Regions from separate parts of the Bradyrhizobium sp. AUGA SZCCT0177 genome, predicted to be linked through region 1. Evidence: predicted binding sites of a transcription regulator. Region 1 holds the regulator's gene; each other region holds the start of a gene.

What was found. The regulator PhoB, encoded in region 1, activates phosphate uptake and scavenging genes when phosphate is short. The targets are predictions, from matches to a motif close to TGTCATNNANCTGTCAT.
Region 2: ppk2 (polyphosphate kinase 2) is a predicted target of PhoB. The motif match lies at 2,341-2,357, and genes of this name have one in related genera.
Region 3: phnC (phosphonate ABC transporter ATP-binding protein) is a predicted target of PhoB. The motif match lies at 1,679-1,695, and genes of this name have one in related genera.

The regions. Positions count from the first base shown of each region.
Region 1 covers NZ_JAFCMA010000022.1:133,561-137,687, forward strand. The annotation lists gene pstB (phosphate ABC transporter ATP-binding protein PstB) at 1-482, shown strand, start outside; gene phoU (phosphate signaling complex protein PhoU) at 506-1,222, shown strand; gene phoB (phosphate regulon transcriptional regulator PhoB) at 1,298-1,999, shown strand; gene JQ597_RS24765 (GcrA family cell cycle regulator) at 2,169-2,678, opposite strand; gene JQ597_RS24770 (aspartate aminotransferase family protein) at 3,248-4,127, shown strand, end outside.
Region 2 covers NZ_JAFCMA010000014.1:54,333-58,459, reverse strand. The annotation lists gene JQ597_RS17845 (methyl-accepting chemotaxis protein) at 1-685, shown strand, start outside; gene JQ597_RS17840 (methyl-accepting chemotaxis protein) at 881-2,305, shown strand; gene ppk2 (polyphosphate kinase 2) at 2,423-3,343, shown strand; gene JQ597_RS17830 (hypothetical protein) at 3,394-4,035, opposite strand; gene JQ597_RS17825 (TIGR00282 family metallophosphoesterase) at 4,057-4,127, opposite strand, start outside.
Region 3 covers NZ_JAFCMA010000002.1:217,391-221,517, reverse strand. The annotation lists gene phnD (phosphonate ABC transporter substrate-binding protein) at 1-673, opposite strand, end outside; gene phnC (phosphonate ABC transporter ATP-binding protein) at 750-1,565, opposite strand; gene JQ597_RS03400 (transferase hexapeptide repeat family protein) at 1,764-2,432, shown strand; gene JQ597_RS03395 (alpha-D-ribose 1-methylphosphonate 5-triphosphate diphosphatase) at 2,429-3,622, shown strand; gene JQ597_RS03390 (DUF1045 domain-containing protein) at 3,650-4,127, shown strand, end outside.

The DNA of each region.
Region 1 (4,127 bases):
AGAAGCCGACGCCGTTTCCGATGACGATCTACGAAAACATCGCCTTCGGCATCCGCCTTTATGAGAAGATCTCGAAATCCGAGATGGACGGCCGCGTCGAAAAGGCGTTGCGTGGCGGTGCGCTGTGGAACGAGGTCAAGGACAAGCTGAATGCATCGGGCCTCAGCCTGTCCGGCGGCCAGCAGCAGCGGCTCTGCATCGCGCGCACGGTGGCGGTGCGCCCTGAAGTGATCCTGTTCGACGAGCCCTGCTCGGCGCTGGACCCGATTTCGACCGCCAAGGTCGAGGAATTGATCACAGAATTGGCGGAGGACTACACCATCGCCATCGTGACCCATAACATGCAGCAGGCGGCGCGCGTCTCGGACAAGACCGCCTTCATGTATCTCGGTGAATTGGTCGAATTCGACGACACCAACAAGATTTTCACCTCGCCGAGCGATCGACGCACCCAGGATTACATTACCGGCCGGTTCGGCTAAGCGCACATCGCGAGGAGAAGACAATGGCTTCAGAGCATACCGCGAAGGCGTTCGACAGCGATCTTCAGGAATTGACCCGCCTGGTCGCCGAAATGGGCGGCCTTGCTGAACGCATGATCACCGAATCCGTCGATGCCTTGATCCGGCGCGACGTTGCGCTCGGAAAACGCGTCGTCGCCTCCGACGCCGAGATCGACCGCCTGCAGCACCTGATCGAGGAACGCGCGGTGCTGACGATTGCCCGCCGCCAGCCGATGGCCATCGACCTGCGCGAGATCGTCGGCGCCATGCGGGTGGCCACCGATCTGGAACGGATCGGCGACCTCGCCAAGAACATGGGCAAGCGCGTCGCGGCGCTGGAGAACGATTTCCAGCCGCTGAAACTGATCCGCGGTCTCGAACACATGACCGATCTGGTGCAGTCGCAGGTCAAGTCCGTGCTCGACGCCTACGCGTCGCACGACCTGCCGGCGGCGATGGCGGTCTGGAAGGGCGACGAGGAAGTCGACGCCATCTGCACCTCGCTGTTCCGCGAACTCCTGACCTACATGATGGAAGATCCGCGCAACATCTCGTTCTGTATCCATCTGATGTTCTGCGCCAAGAACATCGAGCGGATCGGCGACCATGCCACCAACATCGCCGAGACCGTGTTCTACATGATCGAAGGCCAGCAGATCCTCGACAAGCGCCCGAAGGGCGACATGACGAATTTCGCCACGACTGTGCCGGGAAACTAGTTACTGAACTGACAGCGGAACGAGAGACGTTTTTCGCGTATCGACAGCGCGTCAAAACACAAGAGGCTTACATAGATGAACGCACGCATTCTGGTGGTTGAAGACGAGGAAGCGCTCACCACGCTTCTGCGCTACAACCTCGATGCCGAAGGCTATGAGGTCGAAACCGTCGCCCGCGGTGACGACGCCGATACACGGTTGAAGGAGCGGGTGCCCGACCTGATCGTGCTGGACTGGATGCTGCCGGGCCTGTCCGGCATCGAACTGTGCCGCCGCTTAAGGGCGCGGCCGGAGACCAAGGCGCTGCCGATCATCATGCTGACCGCGCGCGGCGAGGAAAGCGAACGGGTGCGGGGGCTGGCGACCGGCGCCGACGACTACATCGTAAAACCCTTTTCGGTGCCGGAGCTGCTGGCGCGGGTGAAGGGCCTGTTGCGGCGGGCGAGCCCGGAGCGGCTGGCCACCGTGCTGACCTATGGCGATATCGAACTCGACCGCGAGAAGCGCCGCGTCGCGCGCTCGGGCCGTCCGATCGATCTCGGCCCCACCGAATATCGCCTGCTGGAGTTTTTCCTGGAACATCCCGGCCGCGTGTTCAGCCGCGAGCAACTGCTCGACAGCGTCTGGGGCCGCGACATCTACATCGACGAGCGTACCGTCGACGTCCATATCGGCCGCCTGCGCAAACTGCTCAACCCCGGCCGCGAACAGGACCCGATCCGCACCGTGCGCGGCGCCGGCTACGCGCTGGATGATCGGTTCGCGAAGGTGGAGTAGCCAATACTCCATCGTCGTCCCGGCGAAGGCCGGGACCCATAACCACAAGTATCGATTTTTGAAGCGAGCTGGAGCTCCAGCCAAGCCTAACCACGATCGCCTGTGGTTATGGGTCCCTGCGTTCGCAGGGACGACAGCGGATATTTTCCGCGTAGCTGATGCGCAGCTCTTACCTGGTCGGCTTCGGCGCCGGGCGGCGGCGATCGGAGGCCGGCTGATAGGCGATGCGCGAGTGATGCGCGCAATAGGGCAGGCTGCTGAGCGCCTTGCCGCCGCAGAAAAAGAATTCCGAGCTGGAGGGGTCGCCGATCGGCCAGTGGCAGGTGGCCTCGTTCAATTCGAGCAGCGTCAGCCGCTGGCTCATCGGCACCACATTGTCGTAGGCGACCGGATCCGGCTCCATCTCCACCTCGAAGGCGTGGGCCAGCGCGGTGTTACCGCGCGACACCGGGCGCGCCACCCGCATCATCTGCTGGGCGGGGCGCGCCTTGCGCTGACGCGGCGCGGCCGAGGAGGGGCTCTTGGCACGGCCGGAGAGACCCAGCCGGTGCACTTTGCCGATCACTGCATTTCGCGTCACATTTCCGAGTTCCGCGGCGATCTGGCTGGCGGAAAGTCCGCCCTCCCAGAGCTTTTTAAGCTGCTCGACGCGCTCGTCGGACCAGGTCAATACCGTCATCGCATTCTTCCCTTCGCACAGAGCCGGCCAAACCGGGGGCAGCGCTGGCGATGCCAATTCTCAAAAATCCCAGCGGGCAGAATCCCTTAGCCCTCGCCGGGCGCAAAAAAGCCGCCCGAACGTTTACGCCTTACAAAATGGACTCTAGGGGTCAGTACTTCCGCACGAGATGTCGTACCCGACAGCCCAGACGCTACAATATGGCGGGACTCTGGCGCAAGAGTCCGCGTCCGTGCGTCCACATGTTCCGGTATTTATGCATTGTAATTGGAGTTTTCCACGGCACCGGAATGCTACGGATTGCTTTATCTTGCACCGCAGGGAAGCGGTTCGAGCATGATCCGGAAAAGTGGACGCCGGTTTTCCCTCGGGACAAGCGCAAGGCGCTTGCCCGGAGATCATGCTCAAAACAAGCGGATTTCGGCGTGTTGACACGGTCCAAAGCCAGCATAGAATGCCTGTCACGTGCCGCCCCGAAAAGGCGGCACGTTTTGTTTTCGCAAGACCGGCTGTGCCGCGTTCGCGCCAATGCACGCTATGTGGCCGGTCTCTAACCGTCAGTGATAGCCATGACCAACAGCGCCCCGTCGCATCTGCTTCCCGTATTCGCGAGAGTCGATCTCGGTTTCGAACGCGGCGAAGGCGCGTGGCTGATCTCGACGTCAGGCGAGCGCTATCTCGACTTCACCTCGGGTGTGGCAGTGAATGCGCTCGGCCACTGCCATCCGCATCTGGTCGCAGCCTTGCAGGAGCAGGCCACCAAGCTCTGGCACATGTCGAACCTGTTCAGGAGTCCGGACGGCGACAAGCTTGCAGCAAGGCTGTGCGAGCAGAGCTTTGCCGATCTGGTGTTCTTCTGTAATTCCGGCGCGGAAGCGATGGAATGCGCGATCAAGGTCGCGCGCCGCTATCACGCCGCCAAGGGACATCCCGAGCGCTACCGCATCGTCACCTTCGAGGGCGCGTTCCACGGCCGCACGCTGGGCACGCTGGCGGCGACCGGCTCGGCCAAATATCTGGAAGGTTTCGGTCCGCCGCTGGACGGCTTCGACCAGGTCGCGCATGGCGATCTCGAAGCGGTGAAGAAGGTGATCGGGCCGCAGACCGCCGCCATCCTGATCGAGCCGGTGCAGGGCGAGGGCGGTGTCCGCAGCGCGCCGCATGCGTTCTACAAGGCGCTCCGCCAATTGTGCGACGACAAGGGCCTGCTGCTGATTTTCGACGAGGTGCAGACCGGCATGGGCCGCACCGGCGATCTGTTTGCCTATAAGCGCCTCGGCGTCACCCCCGACATCATGTCGCTGGCAAAAGCGCTCGGCGGCGGCTTTCCGATCGGCGCCTGTCTCGCCACGGCAGAGGCGGCGTCCGGCATGACGCCGGGCTCGCACGGCTCGACCTTCGGCGGCAACCCGCTGGCGATCGCCTCCGCCAACGCGGTGCTCGACGTGA
Region 2 (4,127 bases), on a different contig from region 1:
CGAAAAGCTGACGCCCAACCAAAGCCTCGACGCCACGCTGCCGGATATCGGCGCCTGCAAAATTCGCATCAGCGAGCGTTCCAAGGCCGGCGCGCAGGCGCAGTTCGAGCGGCCGAACGCCGCTTTGCGCGAGGCGATCGAAGACAAATTGTGGGCGATCCACGACGAGAACACCGAGTTCGTCACCCGCGCCATGGAAGCAGGCGCCGCGTTGACCAGGATTTTCGAGCAGGGCGTCGCCAGCGGCGCGATCTCGATCGAGGACATGTTCGACACCAACTATGTCGAAATATCCGGCAGCAACCCGGTGCAGCACCGCACCAAAATTCTGGACTGGGCGGACCGCGCGCTGCCACCGTTCCAGGAAGCCTTCCTCGCCAAAGACAAGCGCATGGCGTTCTGCGCTGTCATCGACACCAACGGCTATCTGCCGGTTCACAACAAGATCTATTCGCATCCGCAACGTCCGGGCGACGTCACCTGGAACACCGCCAACAGCCGCAACCGCCGCATCTTCAACGATCCCGCGGGCCTCGCCGCCGGCCGCAACCAGCGCGCCTACCTGGTGCAGAGTTACGCCCGCGACATGGGCAACGGCAACACCGTGATGATGCGCGAGATCGACGTGCCGATCCGCGTCAAGGGTCGGCACTGGGGCGGCTTCCGCACGGCCTACCGGCTCTAGATTCTTGATTGACGCGTTTTCCCGACGCGAACCGGTATCAACCCCCGGATCAAGTCCGAGGGCATGCTTCGCTCGAAAATGCGCCAGTTCGCTCTCAGGCAAGACTCCAAGGCGCGAATCGCGTTCTAGACTTGGAATTGGAATGCGCTCGCCGCGGTGGGCCGGTCATCGGCTCTGATTGGAGAAAGCTCGAGCATGTCCTTTGTGCAGCGTGCGGTCCTGGACACTCACTCCAACCAGACACTGGCCGAACGCCTCATTGACCAGCTTGCCGACCGCATCGGCGGGCTCGGCGTGGAACTTGCCGATATCGCCGGCAACGTCCAGGAGGTCGCCAGCCGCGTCGCGAACCAGTCGGACCGGTTCCACCACTTGCAGAAGACGGCCCAGACGATGGTCTCGGCCAACCGCGACATCGCCAATGCATCGCAGGCGGTGCAATCGACCACGTCCGCAGCCGTCGGAGAGATCGTTCAGTCGCGCAGCGCGGTGGATACGGCCGTCAAGCACATCGCCGAACTCGTCGACGCGGTCGGCCGTATCGAGGCCCGGCTCAGCGCCGTCGGCTCGGCCCTGTCGCAGGTTGCAAAAGTTTCCGGCTCGATCGAGGCGATTGCGAAACAGACTAACCTTTTGGCGCTCAATGCCACGATCGAGGCGGCGCGCGCCGGAACCGCCGGCCGTGGCTTTGCCGTGGTCGCGAACGAGGTGAAGAGCCTGGCGGAGGGGACGCGCCAGGCCACGCAGCAGATTTCCGAGACCATGCGCGATCTCGACGGCCAGATCGGCAGCCTGATCGGCGAGAGCAGCGACGCCTCGCTCCGCGCCAAGAGCGCTGGTGAAGGCGCACAGCAGATCAGCGGCATCATCGCGCGCGTGCACCAGGGCATCGCGTCCGTAGGCTATGAGATCGACGGCGTCGCCAAGGCCGCGACGTCCAATCTCGGCCATTGCGACCGCGTGATCGAGGAACTCGGCCAGCTTGCCCAGGGCGTCGATTTGTCCTCCAGCGAGCTGAAGCAGGCCGACGGACGGGTGGCGAAGCTGCTCGAACTGTCGGAAGGCCTGATCGCATTGATCGCCGACAGCGGCGTCGAGACTTCGGATGCGCCGTTGATCCGCGTGGTGATCGACACCGCAAAGCAGATTTCCGACGCGTTTGAGGCCGCCGTCGCGCGCGGCGAGATCACGGTCGAGCAGTTGATGGACGAGAAATACCGCGAAATAACAGGTACCGATCCGAAGCAATATCTGACCGACTATGTCGCCTTCACCGACCGCGTGCTGCCTTCCATCCAGGATCCGATCCAGAAGAGCGATCCGCGCATCGTGTTCTGCGTCGCCTGGGCCAAAGGCGGCTATCTGCCGACCCACAATCCGAACTACCGCCTGCCGCAGGGGCCCGACCCCGTCTGGAACAACGCCAATTGCCGCAACCGCCGCCTGTTCAGCGATCGCGCGGTGAAGAAGGTGGCGGCGAACACAAAACCGTTCCTGCTGCAGACCTACCGCCGCGACATGGGCGGCGGCAATTTCGTATTGATGAAAGACCTCTCCTCGCCCATCCACGTGCGCGGCCGCCATTGGGGCGCCTTCCGCATGGGTTTCCGGCAATCCTGAACGACAGACGTCAAAACGCCTTGCCCGGCGCGCGCTGTCACACCCCTGACATGCGCATTTGAAACTAACGGTGATGCCGTGCATTTCCTTTTGCGCTTCCCTGGGCGGAGTATTCTGATGACCGAAAAACCAGTCAATGGCTCCATCCATGATCGCATCCACGCGGAAATGATGGACAGTTTCGACGAGGAACTGGAACTCGAGATCGACGACGACCGCCTCGACGCGCTGACCAACGAATTCGAAAGCCATTCCGCCGAGGAGACCGTCGACCGCCGGCTTTATTTCAAGGAACTGTTCCGCCTGCAGGGCGAACTGGTCAAACTGCAGAGCTGGGTGCAGCACCAGAAGCTGAAAGTGGTTGTCATCTTCGAGGGACGCGATTCTGCCGGCAAGGGCGGCGTCATCAAGCGCATCACGCAGCGGCTGAACCCGCGGGTCTGCCGGGTCGCCGCACTGCCGGCGCCGAACGAGCGCGAACGCACCCAATGGTATTTCCAGCGTTACGTCTCGCATCTGCCGGCCGGCGGCGAGATCGTGCTGTTCGACCGCAGCTGGTACAACCGCGCGGGCGTCGAGCGGGTGATGGGATTTTGCACCGAAGCCGACGTCGAGGAATTCTTCCGCTCGGTGCCGGAATTCGAACGCATGCTGGTGCGTTCCGGCATCGTCCTGATCAAATACTGGTTCTCGATCACCGATGAGGTACAGCATCTGCGCTTCACCATGCGGATCCACGATCCCCTGAAGCAGTGGAAGCTCAGCCCGATGGACGTGGAAGCGCGCAGCCGCTGGGAGCAGTACACCAAGGCCAAGGAAGCGATGCTGGAGCGCACCCATATCGCCGAGGCGCCGTGGCACCTGGTCGAGGCCGTCGACAAGAAGAAGGCGCGGCTGAACTGCATCGCCCATCTGCTTGAACAGATTCCCTACAACGAGGTCCCGCAGACCCCCGTCATCCTGCCGCCGCGCGTGCGCAATCCGGATTACCAGCGCGGTCCGGTCCCGCCGGAGATGTACGTACCGGCGCGCTACTGAGCGCGTACCGCTAATCCGGCAAACCCGCGTCCGGACCGCTGGCCCGGATTCTAGCGCAGGGCTGCGGGCAATTCGAAGCCCTTGTACTCGCGCAGCAGCATCGCCTTGAGCACCGGCATTTCCGGCTTGGCGTCGGGCCCGGGCAGCGGATTGCTGTCCGCCTTGATGAAATCCGGTGGCGTCCCCGGCAATTTGTAGAGATTGAAACCGTTCCGCCGCACCGCGAAATCGGCCTGCAGATAGCCGTCTGCCATCATGCTGCCGGCAGGCGCGAGGTAGAAGCCGTCCTCACGATAGGGCCCGAGCATCGAATAGGTCTTCGAGCCTTTCCGGACGCCGCTGAGCTGGCTGCTCAACCTGACCAGTTCGGTTTCGCGGCCGTCGATATTCACATAGACCCGGCGCAGCGGCAGCTCGGCAGCGTCCTGCGTCACCACGCTGACGAGTACGAGCACATGCTTGGCCAGCGCGCGGTGTTCCTCGGGACTGGAAGCCCAGGAGAAGTCCACCGAGGATCCTCTTGCCGCACCCTTCGGCGCGACCTTCGCCGTGTTGATCGCGGACTTCTCCAGTCGCCCGGTCATGTCTTGCAGCGATACCGGGTCCTGCGATACCGGGCGCTGGGTGAGCTCTTGCGCGGACGCCGCCTGCGACAGCAACAACGCCAGCAGGAGGAACAGAAACCTTTGCATCACACCTTCTCGTAACCCGGTTCAGTGGCCGGTCCAAAATCCCGGCACTGCCGGCTCCAGCCTGCCGCCCGCCCGCACTGGCGCTATTCGCA
Region 3 (4,127 bases), on a different contig from region 1:
CTGTGCCGTCGGCGTTCTTTAGCATGCCCTTGGTCAGCATCTGGGCCAGCGTGGAGTCGTTGTCGGTGGTCCATTGATTGGCGGCGACTTCGACGGTGCCCTGCGTGAGCGCCAGTATGGCGTTCTCATGACTGCCGCTGAACACGACTTTGCCAAAATACGTGTCGGCATCGGAGATGCCCAGCTTGTCGAGCTCGAAGCGCGGCACGTTGTTGCCCGACGTCGAATTCGGATCGACCAAAGCGAGATTCTTGCCCTTCAGCTGGTCGAGGTTCTTGTACGGGCTCGACGCCTTGACGAAGAACACCGAGTAATAACCCGTAGAGCCATCGGCATTGATGTCGTTAGCGAACGCGTCGGTCTTGACGCCGGTCATCCGCGCGCGCGCGAACGACGCCGAGCCGTAGCTGGCGATATGGATGTTGCCGGAGCGCTGGCCTTCGATGACGGCGGCGTAGTCGTTGGCAATGCGCAGCGTGACCTTCACGCCGAGCTCTTTGGATAGATAGGCGACGAACGGTGCCCAGCGTTCGGTCACGCCCGAGGCGTTTTCCGCCGGCACGACGGCGAAGGTCAGTTCCGGATATTTGCCCTTCCAGTCCTGCGCAGAGGCGGCGGAGGCCGAAAACGCCAGCGCGGCTGCGCCGGCCAGAACGATACGACGATTGATCATGGTGTGCCCTCTTGTTGTGTTGATTTTTTCGGCCGTTTGCAGGTTTGCAATCGGCCGCCCTGTTACAGAAGAACGCTCAGGCCGCCGCCGCAGTGCCCAGCTCAGGGACGGCAGCACCACCAGGCGCATGTGCGGGTGCAGCGCCCATGACGTCGTTGGCTTCGAGATCGTAAAGCTCGCGCGCGATGAGATCCGTCAGCGTCGCCGGCGCCCCATCGAACACGATGCGGCCCGCGGACATGCCGATCAGGCGGTCGCAATAGGTCCGCGCCAGGTCGAGCGAATGCAGATTGCAGATCACGGTGATGCCGAAATGCTTGTTGATGCGCAGCAGCGCATCCATCACGATCCGCGTGTTGCGTGGATCGAGCGAAGCGATCGGCTCATCGGCGAGAATGATATCCGGCTCCTGCACCAGCGCACGCGCGATCGCGACCCGCTGCTGTTGACCTCCGGAAAGCTGGTCGGCGCGCTGGGCTGCAAGCGAAGCCATGTCGAACTGCTCGAGCGCCGACATCGCTAGCGCCTTGTCCCGTTCGGGCCAGGTTTGCGTCAGCGAACGCCAGGACGGGATTTCGGCGAGCCGCCCCATCAGCACATTGGTCAGCACGTCGAGCCGGCCGACCAGATTGAACTGCTGAAAGATCATCGCCGAGCGGGCGCGCCATTGCCGCAAATCCTTGCCGCGCAGCGCGGTGACGTCGACGCCTTCGAACAGGATGCGGCCTTCGGAAGGCTCAGCGAGGCGATTGATCATCCGCAGCAGCGTCGACTTGCCGGCACCGGAGCGGCCAATCACGCCGACAAAGCTACCGGGCGCGATCGAGAATGACGCATCATCCACTGCGGCTTTTGTGCCGAAACGGCACGTCAAACCTTCCACCACCAGCATGCAATGCTCCAGAATCCCGACCGTGGACCATCGCTAACGATTGGATTTTACAGTTGTGTGACAACCGCGACACGGTGCAGCGACCGTCCACACCCGCGAACACCCGCGACATCAGTCATGCAACCGTCACGAAGATGTCATCATGCCCGTTGATGAGGTGCCATCGTGACACCATCTTTGTCGCGGAGAGACGCCCGTATGGCCGGCAAAATGCTTTCAGTCGACCCGACCGTCGATCCCACGGCGAAATTGCACGACGCCCAGCTTGGTGCCTATTGCGAAGTCGGCGCGCGCACGATCCTGCATGAAGTGTCGATGGACGACTATTCCTACGTCGTCAACGACGCCCAGATCACCTACACTTCCATCGGCAAATTCTGCTCGATCGCGGCGATGACCAGGATCAACCCTGGCAACCACCCGATGCACCGCGCGACGCAGGCGCACTTTACCTACCGGGCCAGCGCCTATTTTCCCGGCGAGAGCGACGACGCCGGGTTCTTCGAATGGCGGCGCGCGCACCACATCCATATCGGCCATGACGTCTGGATCGGGCATGGCGCGATCATCCTGCCCGGCCGCAACGTCGGCACCGGCGCGGTGATCGCCGCCGGCGCGATCGTGACCAAGGACGTCCCGGCCTACACCATCGTCGGCGGCAATCCGGCGCGGCCGATCAAACGGCGGTTCTCGGAAGATGTCGCCGGTCGGCTCGCCGAGCTTGCCTGGTGGAATTGGGACCATGAGACGCTGCGCCGCGCCCTACCCGATTTCCGCAAGCTCACGGTCGAGGATTTTCTGGCAAAATACGAAGCAGGCGCGGGCTCCGTCCGCGCGCAGATCAGGCATCAGGGTGCAGCATCGTGACTGACATTTTCATCGAAGGCGGCCGGGCCCTGCTCGGCCACGAAATCCACGAGACCTCGCTGCGGATCGCAGGCCGTGATATCAGCGCCATCGGCGCCGACCGGGGGCGCGCTTCGCTGGGCATCGACGCCGGCGGCTTGCTGGTGTTGCCGGGAATCGTCGATCTTCATGGCGATGCGTTTGAACGGCAGATGATGCCGCGCCCGGGCGTCGATTTCCCGATCGACGTCGCCCTTGGTGACAGCGACCGGCAGGCGATCAGCAACGGGATCACCACGGTCTACCACGGCACGACCTGGTCGTGGGAGCCGGGCCTGCGCTCGGGCGACAACGCAAGGCGGTTGCTGGAAGCAATCGAGTCGATGCGGCCGCAGCTTTCGGCCGACACCCGCTTCCATCTGCGCCACGAGACCTACAATCTCGACGCCGAATCCGAGATCAGCGAATGGTTGTCGGATGGGCGCATCGACCTGTTCGCGTTCAACGACCACATGGATGGGACGGTCGCCAACCTCGACAAGCCGCAAAAGCGCAGCCGCATGGTCGAACGCACCGGGCTTTCGAACGAGGCGTTCGATTTGCTGGTGACGAGCGTCGTTGGCCGCGCGCACGAGGTGCCGGCCTCAATCGCCCGGCTGGCGAAAGCGGCGCGTGACGCCAATGTACGCATGCTGTCGCATGACGACGAAAGCCCCGAGATGCGGAAGGCGTTTCGGGCGCAGGGCGTCGGCATCGCCGAGTTTCCGGTCAACGAAGAAACCGCGCGCGAGGCGGCAGAGGCCGGCGACTTCATCGTGTTCGGCGCGCCCAATGTCGTCCGCGGCGGCAGCCACACCGGCTGGACCAAGGCGTCCGACATGATCGCCAAGGGCTTATGCTCGGTGCTGGCGTCGGACTATTATTATCCGGCGCAGCTATTGGCAGCGTTCCGTCTCGCTGCCGATGGCGTGCTGCCGCTGGCCGAGGCCTGGCAGCTGATATCGTCGGCCCCCGCCCGGGCCGCCGGCCTCACCGATCGCGGCGTTATTGCCGCCGGCCAGCGTGCCGACATCATCTTCGTTGATGACAAGGTGCCGTTGCGGCCGCGTGTCGTCGCCGTCATGGCCGCGGGACGGCTGGTGCATCTGACGGAAGCTGGCCGCCTGCGCAACTCGACCCTCGCTCCGCGCAAGGCGATTGCAGCCGCCTGACACGCCTCTATCCTGTATCCTGTGCCAATGTCGAATTATCCGCGTTACGCGATCTACTACGCCCCGGCGCAGGCCAGCGACCTCAATTGCTTCGGCGCGCAAATGCTTGGCTATGACGCCTTTGGCGGCGAAGACCTGCCGTTTCCGGAAGACGTCGCCAGCGCTGCGCCGGATTGGCGCAACCTGACGGCCGATCCCCGCAAATACGGCTTTCACGCCACGCTGAAGGCGCCCTTCTCGCTGGCACAAGGAAGGACTGAAGCCGAACTCCTCGCGGCGTGTGCCGCCTTCGCCGCAACGCCCCGGGCGATTCCGGTCATCAGGCCGGCGGTCGGCTCCATCAGTGGCTTCATTGCGGTAATCCCGGCTGATCCGTCGGCGGAATTGATCCGCCTTGCGGCCGATTGCGTCGGCGAATTCGATACGTTCCGCGCGCCGCTCACCGAAGCGGACCGTGCGCGCCGCAATCCTTCCCGCCTGACATCGGCGCAGCGCGCCCATCTCG